Regions from separate parts of the Paenibacillus sp. FSL W7-1332 genome, predicted to be linked through region 2. Evidence: riboswitches for the same ligand, from Rfam matches in the RefSeq annotation. Region 2 holds a riboswitch; each other region holds the start of a gene.
What was found. Region 2 has a riboswitch for cyclic di-GMP ahead of MKX98_RS25065 (GTP cyclohydrolase II). Riboswitches for the same ligand answer to the same signal wherever they lie in the genome.

Region 1: linked by a shared signal. The riboswitch ahead of MKX98_RS25485 (transglutaminase-like domain-containing protein) and the one ahead of MKX98_RS25065 (GTP cyclohydrolase II) in region 2 are both predicted to bind cyclic di-GMP.
Region 3: linked by a shared signal. The riboswitch ahead of MKX98_RS17520 (amino acid adenylation domain-containing protein) and the one ahead of MKX98_RS25065 (GTP cyclohydrolase II) in region 2 are both predicted to bind cyclic di-GMP.

Annotation. Positions count from the first base shown of each region.
Region 1 is NZ_CP150209.1:5,651,883-5,657,022, forward strand. Features, by position in the region: gene MKX98_RS25480 (collagen binding domain-containing protein) at 1-2,661, opposite strand, end outside; gene MKX98_RS25485 (transglutaminase-like domain-containing protein) at 2,853-3,653, opposite strand; cyclic di-GMP riboswitch class I at 3,667-3,755, opposite strand; cyclic di-GMP riboswitch class I at 3,813-3,899, opposite strand; gene MKX98_RS25490 (ABC transporter permease subunit) at 4,171-5,124, shown strand; gene MKX98_RS25495 (carbohydrate ABC transporter permease) at 5,137-5,140, shown strand, end outside.
Region 2 is NZ_CP150209.1:5,552,431-5,557,570, reverse strand. Features, by position in the region: gene MKX98_RS25085 (SdpI family protein) at 1-103, shown strand, start outside; gene MKX98_RS25080 (glycoside hydrolase family 43 protein) at 275-1,258, opposite strand; gene MKX98_RS25075 (nitroreductase family protein) at 1,385-2,017, opposite strand; gene MKX98_RS25070 (PLP-dependent aminotransferase family protein) at 2,196-3,542, shown strand; cyclic di-GMP riboswitch class I at 3,705-3,798, shown strand; gene MKX98_RS25065 (GTP cyclohydrolase II) at 3,986-4,735, shown strand; gene ribD (bifunctional diaminohydroxyphosphoribosylaminopyrimidine deaminase/5-amino-6-(5-phosphoribosylamino)uracil reductase RibD) at 4,753-5,140, shown strand, end outside.
Region 3 is NZ_CP150209.1:3,929,970-3,935,109, reverse strand. Features, by position in the region: gene MKX98_RS17525 (hypothetical protein) at 1-908, shown strand, start outside; cyclic di-GMP riboswitch class I at 1,483-1,577, shown strand; gene MKX98_RS17520 (amino acid adenylation domain-containing protein) at 1,783-3,942, shown strand; gene MKX98_RS17515 (AraC family transcriptional regulator) at 4,346-5,140, shown strand, end outside.

The sequences.
Region 1 (5,140 bases), 99 kb from region 2:
GGTCTCTTGATCTCCCTCAAGCCTATTAATGGTTAAGGTGTAATCCTTCCCTTTTGTCAGCTCTTGAGCTTTTTCCGCTTTTCCATTTGCGTCGATCTTGGTTGTATACAAGTGGAAGGAATCCTCGATCAAGATTTGGTTCGCACTTGGATAGTCGATTATTTTAGCGTTGGAAATATGCGACTGACCTTCATTGATTCGAATCACCCAGTCGATTTTGTTTCCATTTTGGGTGCCGCTTTTCTTCACATATTCGCCGCCGTGTGGAATCGTTACGCTGGCGTTCCAGGTCGCTTTTTTAGCGCTGCCATCCAGCAGTACGGCGGTATTGTCGATTTTGTTGACAATCAATGTGTCTTCCAGCGATGTTTTGAATTCAATCCAGTATGCTGATGAGATCGGGCTGGTAAACCGAACGGACAACTGGTTTCCGTTAGCTTCTGATGGTTCAGTCACTGCATATTGTTCAGCTGGAACTAGCGAGCCCTTCTGAGCGCCATTCCGTCCCCCGGTCAACTCCATCTCGTATACCTTGACCGAATTCGGCACAAGCTTCTGCTGGTGCTTCAGGGCATCGGTTACGATCGCTTCGTTAAGCGAATCGAGATTATAATTCATCTTGATATTCCACGTCACTTCTTTGTCGACAGGATTGTAGCTGCCGTCTTTACCGCCATTATTTTTCGTATAATCGTCAGCGGAGAAGCTTGCATCCCGCTCAATCGGCCCTCTGCTCTTGCCTTCTTCGACCCATGTCATCGAGGCTCTGTTCAAAAAGTCCCGTTTGCGATCCTTCAGCCAGCCGATGTTAAACTTCGTTTCATATTCAATCGTATAAGTGGCGTCAATCTTGGAGAATTCGATGACAAACCCGTTGCGTACATCATCGATCACGATTTTATAATCGCCCTCTGGAACGACTTTCCCGTCCGCTTTTACAGTCACTGAATCCGGAACGAATTCGAGACCGCCTTGCGGGAACGTATCCGTGATGACTACCTTCTCCATGCTGTATTTGGTGCCGTCCGGCTTTTTATCGCCATTGACCGTGATCTTCCACTTTGCCTTTTTGTTGGCGAAATCGATGTTAGTATTTCCTTTCACCAGAGCACGGCTTCCATAACCCGGGGCCGTTACTTCCTTGAATGCTTCACCCGATACAACTCTGTTCTTGACCTCCTGACCTTCGGAGCTCAAGCGGTCAACCGGCATCGTCTGATAAACGATCGTATAAGGCGAATCGATATCCTGCTTGAATTGAAGCTCGAATCCGTTCGTGCCTTTCGCTACAACGTTATAATCCTCTTCTGAAACCAGGTCTTTGGCATTCGTCGAATTCCCGTTATACACCTTCAGCGAATCGGCATCCCAGGTATGATTCTCACTAAATTCATCCGTAATTACGGCTTGAGCGCTCGGAATCTTCTTCTCGTTGAAATTGTATTTCACCGTCCAAGTAATGACTCCGGTATCCTTATCCTGGCGATACGACTTATTCAAGAATTGGCCGCGATCTACCGTTACGGTCGCCGTCGATTGGGCATTTTCCATCCCTTCGCCTGACAGGACAGCGGTATTCTCAAACCGTGACTGTTGACCGATAAGCTTCGTCGAAAAGCGAATTTCGTAGGCTTTGCTGATCATCTCATCCTGGAATGCAAGTTCCAGTTTGCCGCCGTCGCCCGTTTGGACGGTGTACTTGCCAGCGTCCAGCTTATCACCAAGAAGCGCTGAGCCGTCACCGTTAACCTGCAGGTTATAAACCTCTACGGAATCCGCGATGAGTTCCAAGCCTTCAGGCATCTCATCTGTGAGAACCGCGTGCTTGATTTTATCCAATGATTTGTTGATCTGGACCGTCCAATCGATCTGATCTTTGCCGATCGCTTTCCCTTGCTTCTCGATCAGCTTTCCGCCTTGCGGCTTTAGGTTCACAATGATGGTCTGAACCCCGCCCTTTATCGGAAATGCAATAATGATTTCAGTGCTTCCTTTAAGAACTTCCTTCTTAAACTCTGTGCGAATTTCCAGCTTGCCGCTGATGTTGGAATGATTCTCCACGTAATCGTTGAAGGTCATCACAACTTTCCCGTTCCGATCAACCGTAAATCGGCCAACTTCGCCTTGACCGGCAAGGAGCGGTGCGTCAATGTCCGTAAAAATCTCAAACTGCGTCGGCAGCTCGAAAGTGAATATATCCCCATTCTTGTAGCCGTGTCCGTTCGGAAGCTCCCATTCGTAGCTGAGATTAACGGCTGCACCGATGTCCAGGCTGCTGTCCGGATTATACACCGCATCAACCACGGTACCGTTCACATCGGTTAATACGACTTTGGTTAGTATTCCTTCCATGTCGACTGCTGGTGCTGGCGTGTTATATACGTCATCCGTGACTGTCTTTGGCTCGCTAACTTCTAATTCCTGCACGCCAGTCTCTGATTCCTGCACAGTAGCGGCTGATGGCTGCTCGCTACCCGCCGCATTCGCCGTCCAAGCAAATGTGCCCAATAGGGTTTGAAACAGAAGCAGCAACGCCACAACAATTCCACTTACTTTTTTCTTCATAATCTCTCCCTCAATCTTATCATTACCCTCGTAATATTCGGTTCCGATCTTACTTTTTCGTGCGCTGATTCGTCCCATGCTTCTATCAAAATGCATGCCAATAATGGACTTCACGAGCCATCATCTTCAAGACCTGTTACGGGCGCACGATTCATTGGTGTCTGTATTTTCCTTCAGAACCCAGCGGGCTTCCTGCATTATATCGGCCAAAACTATACAATTTCTATACAAGCGAAATAAGCCTTGGACATAATCGTCCAAAGCTTAATTTTATTGTTACGCATTAATTAGTAGTATTTGGATGCTGAATAGCTGGAGGCATCTTTAATCATTTTGTATCCGGCTCCTTTGCTTTTCCAGCTTGCATCGACGGTTGTGTCAATGGTTACCCACTGCCCGTTCAAATATACTTCATTCCAGGCGTGGTAGACATCGACGTATTCCGAGGTTCCCATGACAAGCTTTGCCGGAATATCGAGGCTTCGGAGCATGGAAGCGAACAGGGAGGCGTAATCGTAGCACATTCCCTTTTGTCCAGCGATCGTGCGGTTGCTATCGGGAAGGTAATCCGTCAGCTTGCTGGATGCCAGAGCGTTGTCGTACCGAACCGTACCGACGATATATTCGTAGACAGCCTGTACTTTTTCCTTGTCGGAGTGAGCAGTGCGGGTTAGCTTTTTCGCAAGCTGAGCAGCCTTGCCCTCTTCGCTCCAATCGACATTTTGTACAGAGTTCAAAAACACTTGGCTGCTGTTCGTCAGTTGAAGTTTAACTGCCGCTTCCTGTACGATCTTGTATTTGCTGCCGCTGACTTGTTCCAGCACGGAAATCTTGTAGTTCCCGTTGCCCATCTGCAGTGGAAAAACTTCCTGCTGCTTTGCCCTCGAAAGCCCATATGTATATTGATCCTGACCTTTTCCGATCATGAGCTTCGTTTTGGTGCCTGCTTTCACGTCATATCGAATGACGATTGCTCCACGATCCAGTTCCTCCAAGCCCAGCCAATCTTCAGATGGTGCAGCTTGTACAACCGGAGCCCATATCAGTAACGCAAAAAGTCCAATTATCGCGAACATTGCGTTGCGCATGCTGTAACTCCCCTTCGGTGGCCAGGCTGCCATTTGACATTTCGTCAAGAAGGCCCTGTAGCTTTGCGTCCTAGTCTTTCGACAAGTTTGCCATTATCGTATTAGAGTTTCACAGGATTCAGTGGATGTTTGTCCAAAAAAACAAAAAAAGCGTCTTCGTTCGGTAGCTGGCTGTCATTGACGTTTCGTCAAGAAGACCCTGTAGCTTTGCGTCCTTGCCTTTCGACAAGTTTGCCGTTATCGTGAGTAGCTTTTGTGAATACATCATATCAAATATATCCATTTCTATCAATAAAAAAATTAAAATTTGGAATATTGTCTTAGGTCCCACAGAGCGTCTAACCTTGAACGTTTGGCTCTTGTTAATTAACCGAACAATAGAGCAATAAATCTTTCGAATCTAACGTTTGTTGACTATAGTATCAAGTTTGTTATCTGGAAGCATCGAATCTTCCTCTTATACAATAAAACTAACAAGTGCACGACAAGCGAGATAACACCGTAAGGAGTGACAGACATGAGCTCACAAGCCGAACCCAAAAAACGAAAGCGCTTACGAATACGCTGGCACAAGCAGGATACGGAGCTAACCCTCTTGGCGCTGCCGACCACGATTTGGTACATCCTGTTTAGTTTCTTGCCGATGTTCGGGATCATTATCGCCTTTAAAAATTTCAGGATTAGCGGCGGATTTTTGAGCAATGTGTTTAACAGTCCTTGGATCGGCCTCAAAAACTTCGAGTTCCTATTCAAGTCGAATGACGCCTGGATCATCATTCGAAACACGATCGGATACAACATTGTGTTTATTGTGCTGGGGATCGTTCTGCCCGTCCTATTCGCGATCATGATCGGCCTCCTCCACAGCCGCAAAGCCAGCAAAGTCTATCAGACGATGATGTTCCTCCCCTATTTCCTATCCTGGGTGGTCGTATCTGCGGTAGGCTGGGCATTCTTAAGCTTCGACAAAGGAATTGTCAATCAAATGCTCGTCAGTATGGGCAGCGATCCTATTAACTGGTATATGGAGCCGCAATATTGGCCATTCTTCTTGATTCTCTTAAATGTCTGGAAGGGCCTGGGCTATGGTATGGTCATTTATTTGGCAACCATCACAAGCATCGACAGCACCTATTATGAAGCAGCTGTTATTGATGGCGCTTCGATTTGGCAGCAGACGAGATTCATAACATTGCCCATGCTCAAGCTGGTGATCGTCATGATGTTCATCCTGGCCGTAGGGCGCATATTTTACACCGATTTCGGTTTGTTCTATCAGGTCACGCGAGACTCCAATTCACTGTTCAACGTGGCGACCACCATCGATGTCATGGTGTATAAACAACTGAAAACCGCCACCGTAGGGATGGCATCCGCAGCCGCATTCGTACAGTCTGTTCTGGGATGCGCTACGATTCTGGTCGCTAACTGGATTGTTCGTCGAATCGATCCCGATAGCGCGATGATGTAAGGAGGCAAGACGATGA
Region 2 (5,140 bases):
GTTTCTGAAGATGAACCTTGCCGTCGCAATCGTTCCTGTCATTATATTGATTGTGGCGGCTCCGGCGATTTACTCTTTCTCTTTGTTTAAAAAGGGCGTGTAACGGGCGGGGCTGCAACACATAAACGTCCTGAACGGCCAGCAAGCTGACTCCATGAACGATGGGGCAGCTTGTTTTATTATACGGCAGAGCGCGAGTTTATCCGTATCGGGAACAGAAATTGAAATGAAAAAGCTGGACTCCATACTCTTGGAATCCAGCCTTCCCCGTGCCTTATTTGTCGTACGGATGAATCGTCTGAATGGTGCCGTCCTCATTGTAGGTCAGCTCGGTAAACTTGACGCTGCGTTTGTTGTCCGCTCCGCCGGAAAGGGAGCTGTCATGGTAGAAGAGGTACCATTTATCCTGGAACTGAACGATGGAGTGATGGGTCGTCCAGCCGATTACGGGGGTTAGAATCGTGCCTTTGAACTCGAAAGGCCCCGTTGGACTTTGACTCGTGCCGTAGACGATTTTGTGCGTTGAGCCGGTGGAATAAGAAAGATAGTAGGTTCCGTTGTATTTATGGACCCAAGGTCCTTCAAAATATCTCCGCTCTTCATCCCCTGCAACAATCGGGTTGCCTTTGTCATCGACGATGGATATTTCTTGGGGCGCCTCTTTGAAAGTGAGCATGTCATCGCTCAGCTCAGCGACCCGCGGTCCGATGGCAGGCGCGTCTGCGGGAGGCCCTTCCGCATCCGGAATGTGCGATCCGGTCTGCCATTGTTCCAGCTGTCCACCCCAGAGGCCGCCGAAGTAAATATAGGCACGGTTGTCGTCATCCACGAATACGGCGGGGTCGATGCTGTAGCTGCCCGGGATGTAATGAGGCTCCGGTTTAAAGGGGCCGTGAGGCGACGAGCTTGTTGCTACGCCAAGGCGGAAAATATCGTCATGATCCCTGGCAGGGAAGTATAAATAGTAAGTGTCGTTCTTGAAGGCAGCATCCGGTGCCCACATTTGCTTCTTCGCCCATGGCACATCCTTCACATGAAGAGCTTCGCCATGGTCCACGCAGGGAGCATCCACATTCTCCATCGAGAGAACATGGTAGTCTTCCATGTCATACTGGTCGCCGTTATCATTGGACGTGTTCTCATGATCCAGGTCATGGGATGGATAAATATAAATTTTACCCTCGAATACGTGGGCGGATGGGTCTGCAGTATAGATATGGGTTACGATCGGTTCGTTAGGCTGTACGGGCTTGTTCATTACGGTTCCTCCTTGGATCATCACTTTGTAAGCGCTTGTATTCATTTTATCAGACGTGTTCCTCTCCAAAAACCTAATAAAATTAGGTTTTTCACCTAAAAATATTAGATCTTTTTGGATTGAGCATTAGAAGTGATTCCAAAAGACCGTCTCTTCTAGGGGTAAACGGGTTGAAGGATGAGCCGGTACGGACTTCTTACCGATCGCAACCAGCATAACGGGGATCAAATGGCGCGGAACCCCGAATGCTTCAATAAAAAGGCTTGAGTTGTATCCGCCCATCGGGCATGAATCAAGACCGCGCGCCCTTGCAGCCAGCATGAGCTGCATGGCGGCCATGGAGGCGCTCCGTATCGCTTCTTCCCGGGCAAGTTCAGGCGCATGGGTGTAGGAATTCATTATTTGCCGGACCAGATTCGTTTTGACCTCCTCTGGCATGAATCCTGCCCGAACCGCTTGGTCATATATCGCTTCAGCATGTTGATGGGCCCGCAGGTTTCCCAAAACCGCGATGATAGCGGAGGCTTCTACGATTTGCCTTTGTCCATATGCGATGGGTAACAATTTGTCTTTGGTGGCCTTATCTGTAATGGCAAGATACGTCCAATGCTGCAGATTCCAGGCAGAAGGTGCGGTACTCGCAATCTCTAGCATTTCTTTAATCTCATCATGACTGAGGTTGTGTTGGGGATCAAAATGTTTAACCGCTTGACGTTCACGTACAGTAGTTAAAAAATCGGCATGCGAAATGGATGGCATGTGAATCAGCTCCCTATCGTAGTTATCTTCATTCTTAAGGCCGGGAAGGTGTTCCCAACACAGCGAACGGTTACTTGAATATAGGATAATGATGGGTTCGAAACCATATCCTATTTTGACAACTGTATCGATACAGTGTTGAGATCCTGTATAATAAGAGTCGCGAGGGGGCGGGGTCATGAAAAAATATTTATCCATTCTTACCGATATGGAATCGAAAATTCAGGAAGGCCAATATCGTTCAGGGCAGAAGCTTCCTTCCGTTCGAAGTGCGGCACAATCCTACGGGTGCAGCATTAGTACGGTGATTCGTGCTTATACTGAGCTTGAGAAACGGCACGCCATTTATTCGGTTTCGCAAAGCGGTTATTATGTAGTCCAGAAAGATGGGGATTCGAATAACATGGATAAGAGTTTGATTGATTTTGCGTCGGCTTCTCCGGACGTGAACGTATTCCCGTATCTGGATTTTCAGCATTGCCTGAACAAGGCGATTGATACCTATAAATATGAGCTGTTTACCTATGGTGATCCGCAAGGAATGGAGAAACTGCGCCGCACCCTGGTCTCCCATTTGGCAGGAGCTCAAGTGTTCACTTCCGCGCAGAGGATTATGATTACGGCAGGCGCCCAGCAGGCGCTTGAGATTTTGACAAAAATGCCGTTTCCCGGCGGAAAGTCCGTCATTCTGGTCGAACAGCCCAGCTACAATAATTATTTGCAGCTGTTGGAAAGTGAAGGAGTGCCCGTTATCGGAATCACCCGCACGGCAGCGGGGATCGACCTGAAGGCTCTGGAGGAGCAATTTCGATCCGGACATATTAAATTTTTCTATACGATGTCGAGATACCATAATCCGCTGGGCAACTCCTACACCGCAGAGCAGAGAAAGGCCATTGCTAACCTGGCGGCGAAATATGATGTTTATATCGTGGAAGACGATTATATGGCTGATCTAGGCGAGGAACGGGGATATGATCCCATCTATGCCTACAACCGAACATCGCATGTGGTGTATTTGAAGAGCTTCTCGAAGATTATTTTCCCAGGATTGCGCCTGGGAGCCGTCGTCCTGCCGGAACGTTTGCTCGATACGTTCCGTGCTTTTAAAAGTTATGGGGATACGTCGCTGCTGTCCCAAGCGGCGCTTGAAATTTATATTAGCAACGGAATGTATGAACGGCATAAACAGAAGATTTACAGCCAGTATGAAACCCGAATGCAAGCCCTGAATGCGGCTGTGCAGCGATACGAGGGAGCCGGATGGATTGAAGCCGTGCCTGGCGACGGCGGCATATATAAGCTGTTTAAGCTGCCGCAGACCGTTAACCTGGAGCGGTTGATCAGGCGGCTGAAAGAGCGGAACATTCATGTGGTGTCCGGCAAGCTGTTCTATCTATCTAACAACCTTATGCGCGAGAAGTTTATACGTATCAGCATTTCCAGAGCACGGTTGGATCAGATTGAGGAAGGGGTTCAAGCGATCGTTGAGGAAGTGAAGCGGGAAGAAGGCAATCTATGGTGATTCTTTCGGGTCATGTTTATATTTAGGTTGCATTTCATAAAAATGTATTTTATATTCATCTGGTAGTTATATGATAAAAAGCTATTACTTTCGATTGTTTCCGATATGGTGTGTTCTTCCATATTCGGCAATGATCGCGGATTTATTTTATGAAATGACATCGTACGATAATGGCAAACCCACTGAAAAGTGGCGACGCAAAGCTATAGGGGCTAAGGCGGATCACTCGTATCCGCTATGCTAGCCAGTTACCGAATACGACGGAAAAGCCTCCGTCTATTCAGACAGGGGCTTTTTGTGTTTATTTATAAAAAAATTCGATTTTCTAACCAAATTCTTTAAGGTTGGAGAAGTAGTAGCTGACGTAAAAACTGCCAACGTTTTCAAGGAGGGAAACAAACCAATCGATTGATCCCCATCTAAACCAACAAGGAGTTGTATTCATGATTATGGACCAGGTCAGGAAATTGCTAGCTAGTAAATTAACCATTCTTAAACAGCCGGAATGTCCCAACATCGGTCTTGTTGGTCCCGTTCGGCTCCCTGTGCAGTTGGAGGACCATGAGGCTGTATTTAAATGGTATACATGGTTAAATACAGGCAATTCATTTGTGGATAAGAATGACATTCTGGAATCATTATCTCAGGCAGATCTCGCTTCACATCAGCAGTCTTCCGTACTAGTATATGGCGATTTTGCCAATGAGGAGCATGCCTTGATACGGATGCACAGCATTTGCCATACGGGAGACATCTTTGGAAGTAAACGATGCGATTGCGGCTACCAACTGCGGCAATCCATGCGCATGATCATTGAAAACGGTAGTGGAGCTCTCTTTTATTTGGCGAATCACGAGGGTCGCGGAATAGGGCTTTTCCCAAAAACGTTAGCTTATCTTTTGCAAGATGAGGGGTGCGATACTGTAGAGGCCAATCTAAGCCTTGGCTTTGCAGATGACCATCGATCTTATGATGAAGCCATACGTGTACTCCAAAGCTTGCGGCAAAAACCAGTCACCCTTATTACAAACAACCCTAGAAAGCTGCAGTCTTTGCGGGAAAAGGGACTTTTAACCGATCATCATAAATCCATTTGGGGAGATGTATCCGAGCATAATAATCGGTATTTGGCAACGAAGATCGAAAAATCGGGTCATATTTACGACTCTTTGGTGGAGACCGCTTTATTATGATGGGGAGTGTTAATCATATGAAATTAGACCAACAATTTATGAAGCTGGCATTGGATTTGGCAGGTACGGCCAGTGGGAAAACCAATCCGAACCCGGTCGTTGGCGCACTGATAGTCAAAGACGGACAAGTAGTCGGCGCAGGTGTTCATAGAAAGGCTGGGGAACCTCACGCAGAGGTGCACGCATTCCGGATGGCTGATGGGTATACCGAAGACGCAACGCTCTATGTTACGCTGGAACCAAGCCCTCAATCCTCTCCTTGCATAGAATTAGTCTTAAATTCGGGAGTCGCAAGAGTTGTCGTGGCGATGGAGGATCCGAATCCGAAGGTGGCCGGAAGAGGCATTCAATTATTGAGAGAGAATGGAATAGAAGTTGATGTGGGTGTATTGGGGAAGGAAGCCG
Region 3 (5,140 bases), 1.6 Mb from region 2:
ACCTGTTATACATCGGTTCCTATCCAATTGCAGGCAAAACAGGCGGGGCACTTACCGTCTACAATCCTGTTACCGGAAAGTTTGATGTGAAGCGCGACATTATATCCGGTCATTCGATCAATTCGTTGCTTTACCAAAATGGAAAGCTGTTTATGGCCACCGGCGCGATGACCGGCGGAGAGGGGAAACTTGCCATTTTCGATACAGCATCAGGCCGAGTAGAGCTGGAACAGGTACCTGTTCCGGGCAAAAAAGCAGTAACCTCTTTGATATGGGGCCCGGACGGTAACATATGGGGAATGGCGCTGGGGGCTCTGTTCATCTATGATACGGAACGCCAAGAGATTATTTACAGTGAGGATATGTTTCCTACAGCAGATTATGCACACAGCAATCCTCGATTGACCATTGGAACGGACGGCAATGTGTACGGTACCATTTATACGGGATATGTTGCTGACCATACTTATACGAGCAAGATGTTTAAGATTGACACAGCAAGCAAATCGCTGTCCATCTTGTTGGAGAGCAATGCGGAAAAGCTGGCGCAGGACGACTTTGGCAATTTCTATTTCAAATATGGCAGCGAGCTAATGAAGTATAGCGACCCGAATCTGGTCATGCCGCTAGACAAAGTACAGCTCGAGGCTGAATCGCTCCAGCTTCACCCGGGAGATGAGGTCGGTTATTCCTACGAAGTCTTCCTTGAGAGAGGAAGAACGACTAAGGAGTTATCCGGCGCTCACATTGAGTATTTGAGCAGCCGTCCGGATAAGGCGGCGATCGACCCCAAAGGAAAGATTATCGCCAAGCATCCGGGGCAAGCCGAGTTGTCGATTCGAATTACATTGAACGGGGTAACGGTTGAATCCAATAAAATCAAGGTGAAAATAACCGGACCTTTGTAAAACTGTTCATGACATATAGCAATATGAGGCCGTTGTCCTGGACAACGGCTCTTTATTTTATTATCCAGTGATCCATTAGACCGGGAACTTGAAGGATGGAATTACCAAGTGGGTTGAACTTATGAAAGTTTTCTGATCGGAAGCGAGATGTCCTTACCAGTTAAAGACGGTAATTTAGTCCCGTTTGACAAGAGGCAAAAGTTATAGGGTTTTATGATTTCTGCTGTCGCAATTAGGTCAATGGATATAGGAGTGAAGTTAAAAAATAGAACTATTTTCTTGATCAGCCATCATCTAATATCCAAGTAATTACAGAAAATCGCAGCCTTTCTTTTGAACAGAATAGCTTTAATACATAGTTAAGTGAAGTGTAGTGAAGTCGAGGAGTGGAAAAAATTAGTAAAGATTAACTATCGCGACCTAGTGTTTCATGAGGGTTATCAATATCATCAAAACCATTCTTGAAAGACAATATTGAACAAAAGACCTATCGATTTTCATTTGGAAACAAGATACAGTAATTGTAAATCGAATACATAATATAATCATGGTTTACAATTTAAATACTATTTTTGTACGACAATAGCAAACCCACCGAAAGGTGGCGACGCAAAGCTATAGGGGCTAATGCGGGATCTACTGCGACCGCAATGCCAGCCAGTTGCCGAATACAACGGGAAACCTCCGTTTTATTCATTATTTTGAATTGAAGAAAGGGGTTTTTTTGACGTTCCAAAAAACAACGGTGGCTTCGCTATAAAAAACTAGTTTGGGGTTGAAGGGGGACATTACTTGATCGCAGAATGCGAAGAGGATTTTTCTGTTCGTTAACAATCAGACATTAATGAATCGATTATCCGGGAGGTTGATGGTCATGGAACAAACGACTTGTGATGTATCAATTGACGAATTGCCGAGGGGGGGATGGGCCGACGATGAAGGAAACCAGGTTCGTTTTTCCCTTGATTTTGCAACGACCCGAAAACTCCATGAACTTGCGTTCAATTTCGGAATAACTGTGGATATGGCACTTATGGCTTGTTATTCGATCCTGCTTGCCAAATATACCGGCGAGGATGATCCTGTAATTGGGTATCTGTTGGAAAGACAGATGTTTCCTATACGTTACTCTCCTACTGTACATAAGCCATTAGGTAAGTTTCTGATAGAAGTCAAGCATACCACGATGCAAGCACTCGAAGATCGGAATATGCGAAAGAATTTGAGCGGCAACCCGTTCATCAAAGCGGCGTTTACTTGGCAAAACGCCAATGCCACTCCTTATGAATCCGATCAGCTGGGGACGTTTGAGCTTGCTTTGACGGCTTTTAAGAAGGAATTTATCATGATACACCTTGAATATTCGGCCCGCTCCTACAGAAAAGAAACGATCGAGCAGATGAGCGGCCACTTGAGCCGAATCGTGCATGAAGTAGTTGATTTCCCCGAGAAGGTGATTGCCGACATACGTATGATGTCGGAAGAAGAGGAGAGACAGATTCAGGCTTTCAGCGGATCTAAGACGGACTATCCTTCCAGCCAAACGGTCCATTACTTGTTTGAGGAACAGGTCCGTTTAACCCCCGATCGCCCGGCGGTCATGATCGAGGACCATCAGATGTCCTATCGGGAATTGAACGAACGCGCGAATCAGCTTGCAAAAGCACTGCAGGATCACGGCGTTAAGCCGGAGAGCGTCGTTGGCATTGTCGCGGATCGGTCTGTCAATATGATTGTCGGGCTTACAGCCAAATTGAAAGCTGGCGGCGCTTATATGCCCATCGAAGCCGATTTTCCGTGCGAAAGAATCGAATATATGCTCAAGGACAGTCGAGCGGGATTTTTACTGGCTCCTTCCAGTTGGAAGCCTGACATAGCATTTGAGGGAAAAGTAATTTATTGGGACAACGCGCAGCTAAGCCTTGACAGCTGTCCCCATACGATATCTGCAGCAACCTCGCAAAGTCTAGCCTATATCATCTATACTTCCGGATCAATTGGGACACCGAAAGGAGTAATGGTTGAGCATCGTAACATCGTAAGACTGGTCAAGAATACCAATTATTTCAACTTTTCCAAGGAGCATCGAATTTTGCAAACCGGTACAATAACATTCGATGCGTCGACCTTTGAAATTTGGGGATCCCTTTTGAACGGATCTACTTTGTATTTGATGAAGGACACGGACCTATTTGACCTTTACAAATTGAAGGAAACCATCATCGGCCACCGCATTACGGCTTGGTTTCTGACTACGGCTCAATTCCATAATCTGGCCGAACAGGACCCAGACGCCTTTCGTACGTTAGACACCTTGCTAATCGGCGGAGAAGCGTTATCGCCGAAGCACGTAAATGCCGTAAGGAAGAGGTGCCCCGATCTGCGGATGATCAATATGTACGGTCCAACGGAAAACACGACGTTCTCCACTTATTTCCCGATCGAACGTGATTTCATATCGACCATTCCAATTGGCAGACCAATATGCAATTCATCCGCTTATATTCTTGATAAACAGTTGAAGCTTCAGCCGTTCGGAGTAGTAGGAGAGCTTTGCGTCGGAGGAGACGGTATCGCGCGGGGGTATGTGAATCAGCTGGAATTGACAGAAGCCAAGTTTGTGGAACATCCGCTCCTCGGGGAAAGGTTATATCGAACGGGGGATTTGGCCCTGTGGCTGCCGGATGGCAATATCGAAATGATCGGGCGAATCGACGATCAAGTAAAGATCCGAGGGTATCGAGTGGAACCGGGAGAAATCGAGACCCGGCTATTGGAACACAACGCAATCTCGAAAGCCGCGGTAGCCGTCAAAGCAGACGGAAGTGGAAATCCGATAATATGTGCGTATTTTGTTGCGAAACAGGTGTTGTCCGAAACGGAAGTCAAGGCGTATTTAGCCCGGAATTTGCCTGAATATTTCCTGCCTTCACTTGTGGTGCAGATGGAAAGTTTGCCGCTTACCCCTAACGGGAAAGTCGATAAAAAAGCTCTGCCGGACCCTGATCTTCTTCGTCCGATGCTCGTCAACTGAGACGAACCGCTAAACGAAACGCAGCAAATGCTTAAAAAGATCTGGCTGTACAAGGATGTGGAGCAAATCGAGACCGCATTTGACCCGATCTATCGATGTTTATCGTCCAGTCATCACCAATGATGGATGGGAGCACACTAATTTGGGTAGGGAGCAAGGAAGGAAAAAAGTGAACAAAACAGATAAAGTGAAGTCAAGGCTAAAGTATGATGACGGCAAGCAGTCACCCTAAAACAAGGTTGACTGCTTTTTCTTTTGTGAGGAGTTTAAACTTGCTGCTCCTTCCGCCACTGTCGGATTGTCATTAAAATTATTCTAAAGTTACTTCAACCGACAGGGGATTGCCCCCCGTTGTATAATTCATTAATACAAAAGCATGTCCACATTACATAGGGGCGGGGTTATGATGCGCAAATCATGGTTTAAACGACTACTATTGTCCTACATGCCGGTATTTATGATTGTCATCACGTTTATTTTCTTTGTTTTCTTTCAAATGTTCAGTGAGCAAAGCCGTCGCGAGGCGCTGAATGCCAATAAGACGCTGTCCCTACAGGCGATGCGGATCGTGGATACGTCGCTCAAAGTGATCGATAATATGATCGTCCTCGAGAGTATCAACAGCGAGTCTTTGAACAATTTTTTTAAAGCAAACTCAGGAAGTGATGCCTACATCAACATCAGGGCCGTGCAGAAGCTTAAGGAATTGATCAATTACTATCCTTTGATCGATTCCATTTACTTGGTGCGATATTCGGACGGATATGTGTTGAGTGATGCAACCAACGCTTATATCGGTTCATATCCTGACCGCAAATTTATCGAAGAATATCAGGTGTCGAAGACTCCAAAGTGGACCGGTGGGCGCAGTTTCGAGCAATTCAAAATGATTGGCGGTAAACAGGTGGTCAGTCTGGTGCGGGGATCGCCATACATGAAAAATAATCTCGGCATGATCGTGGTTAACGTTTCGGCGGATTCGCTGAAAAAATTGACGGAGAATATGTACGAATCCAAGGTCAGCTTCATCCAGGTTAAAGATGCTTCCGGTCAGCTGTTGTTCGGGAGTGAGGCGAAAGTTAAAGAATCCGAGCTCTTCTCGGAATATACCTCGGACTACACCGGTTGGAAATATGGAAGCGGTCTCATCAATGGCGGATATGTCAACACGATTTCAGAACTCTATAATCTGTGGTTT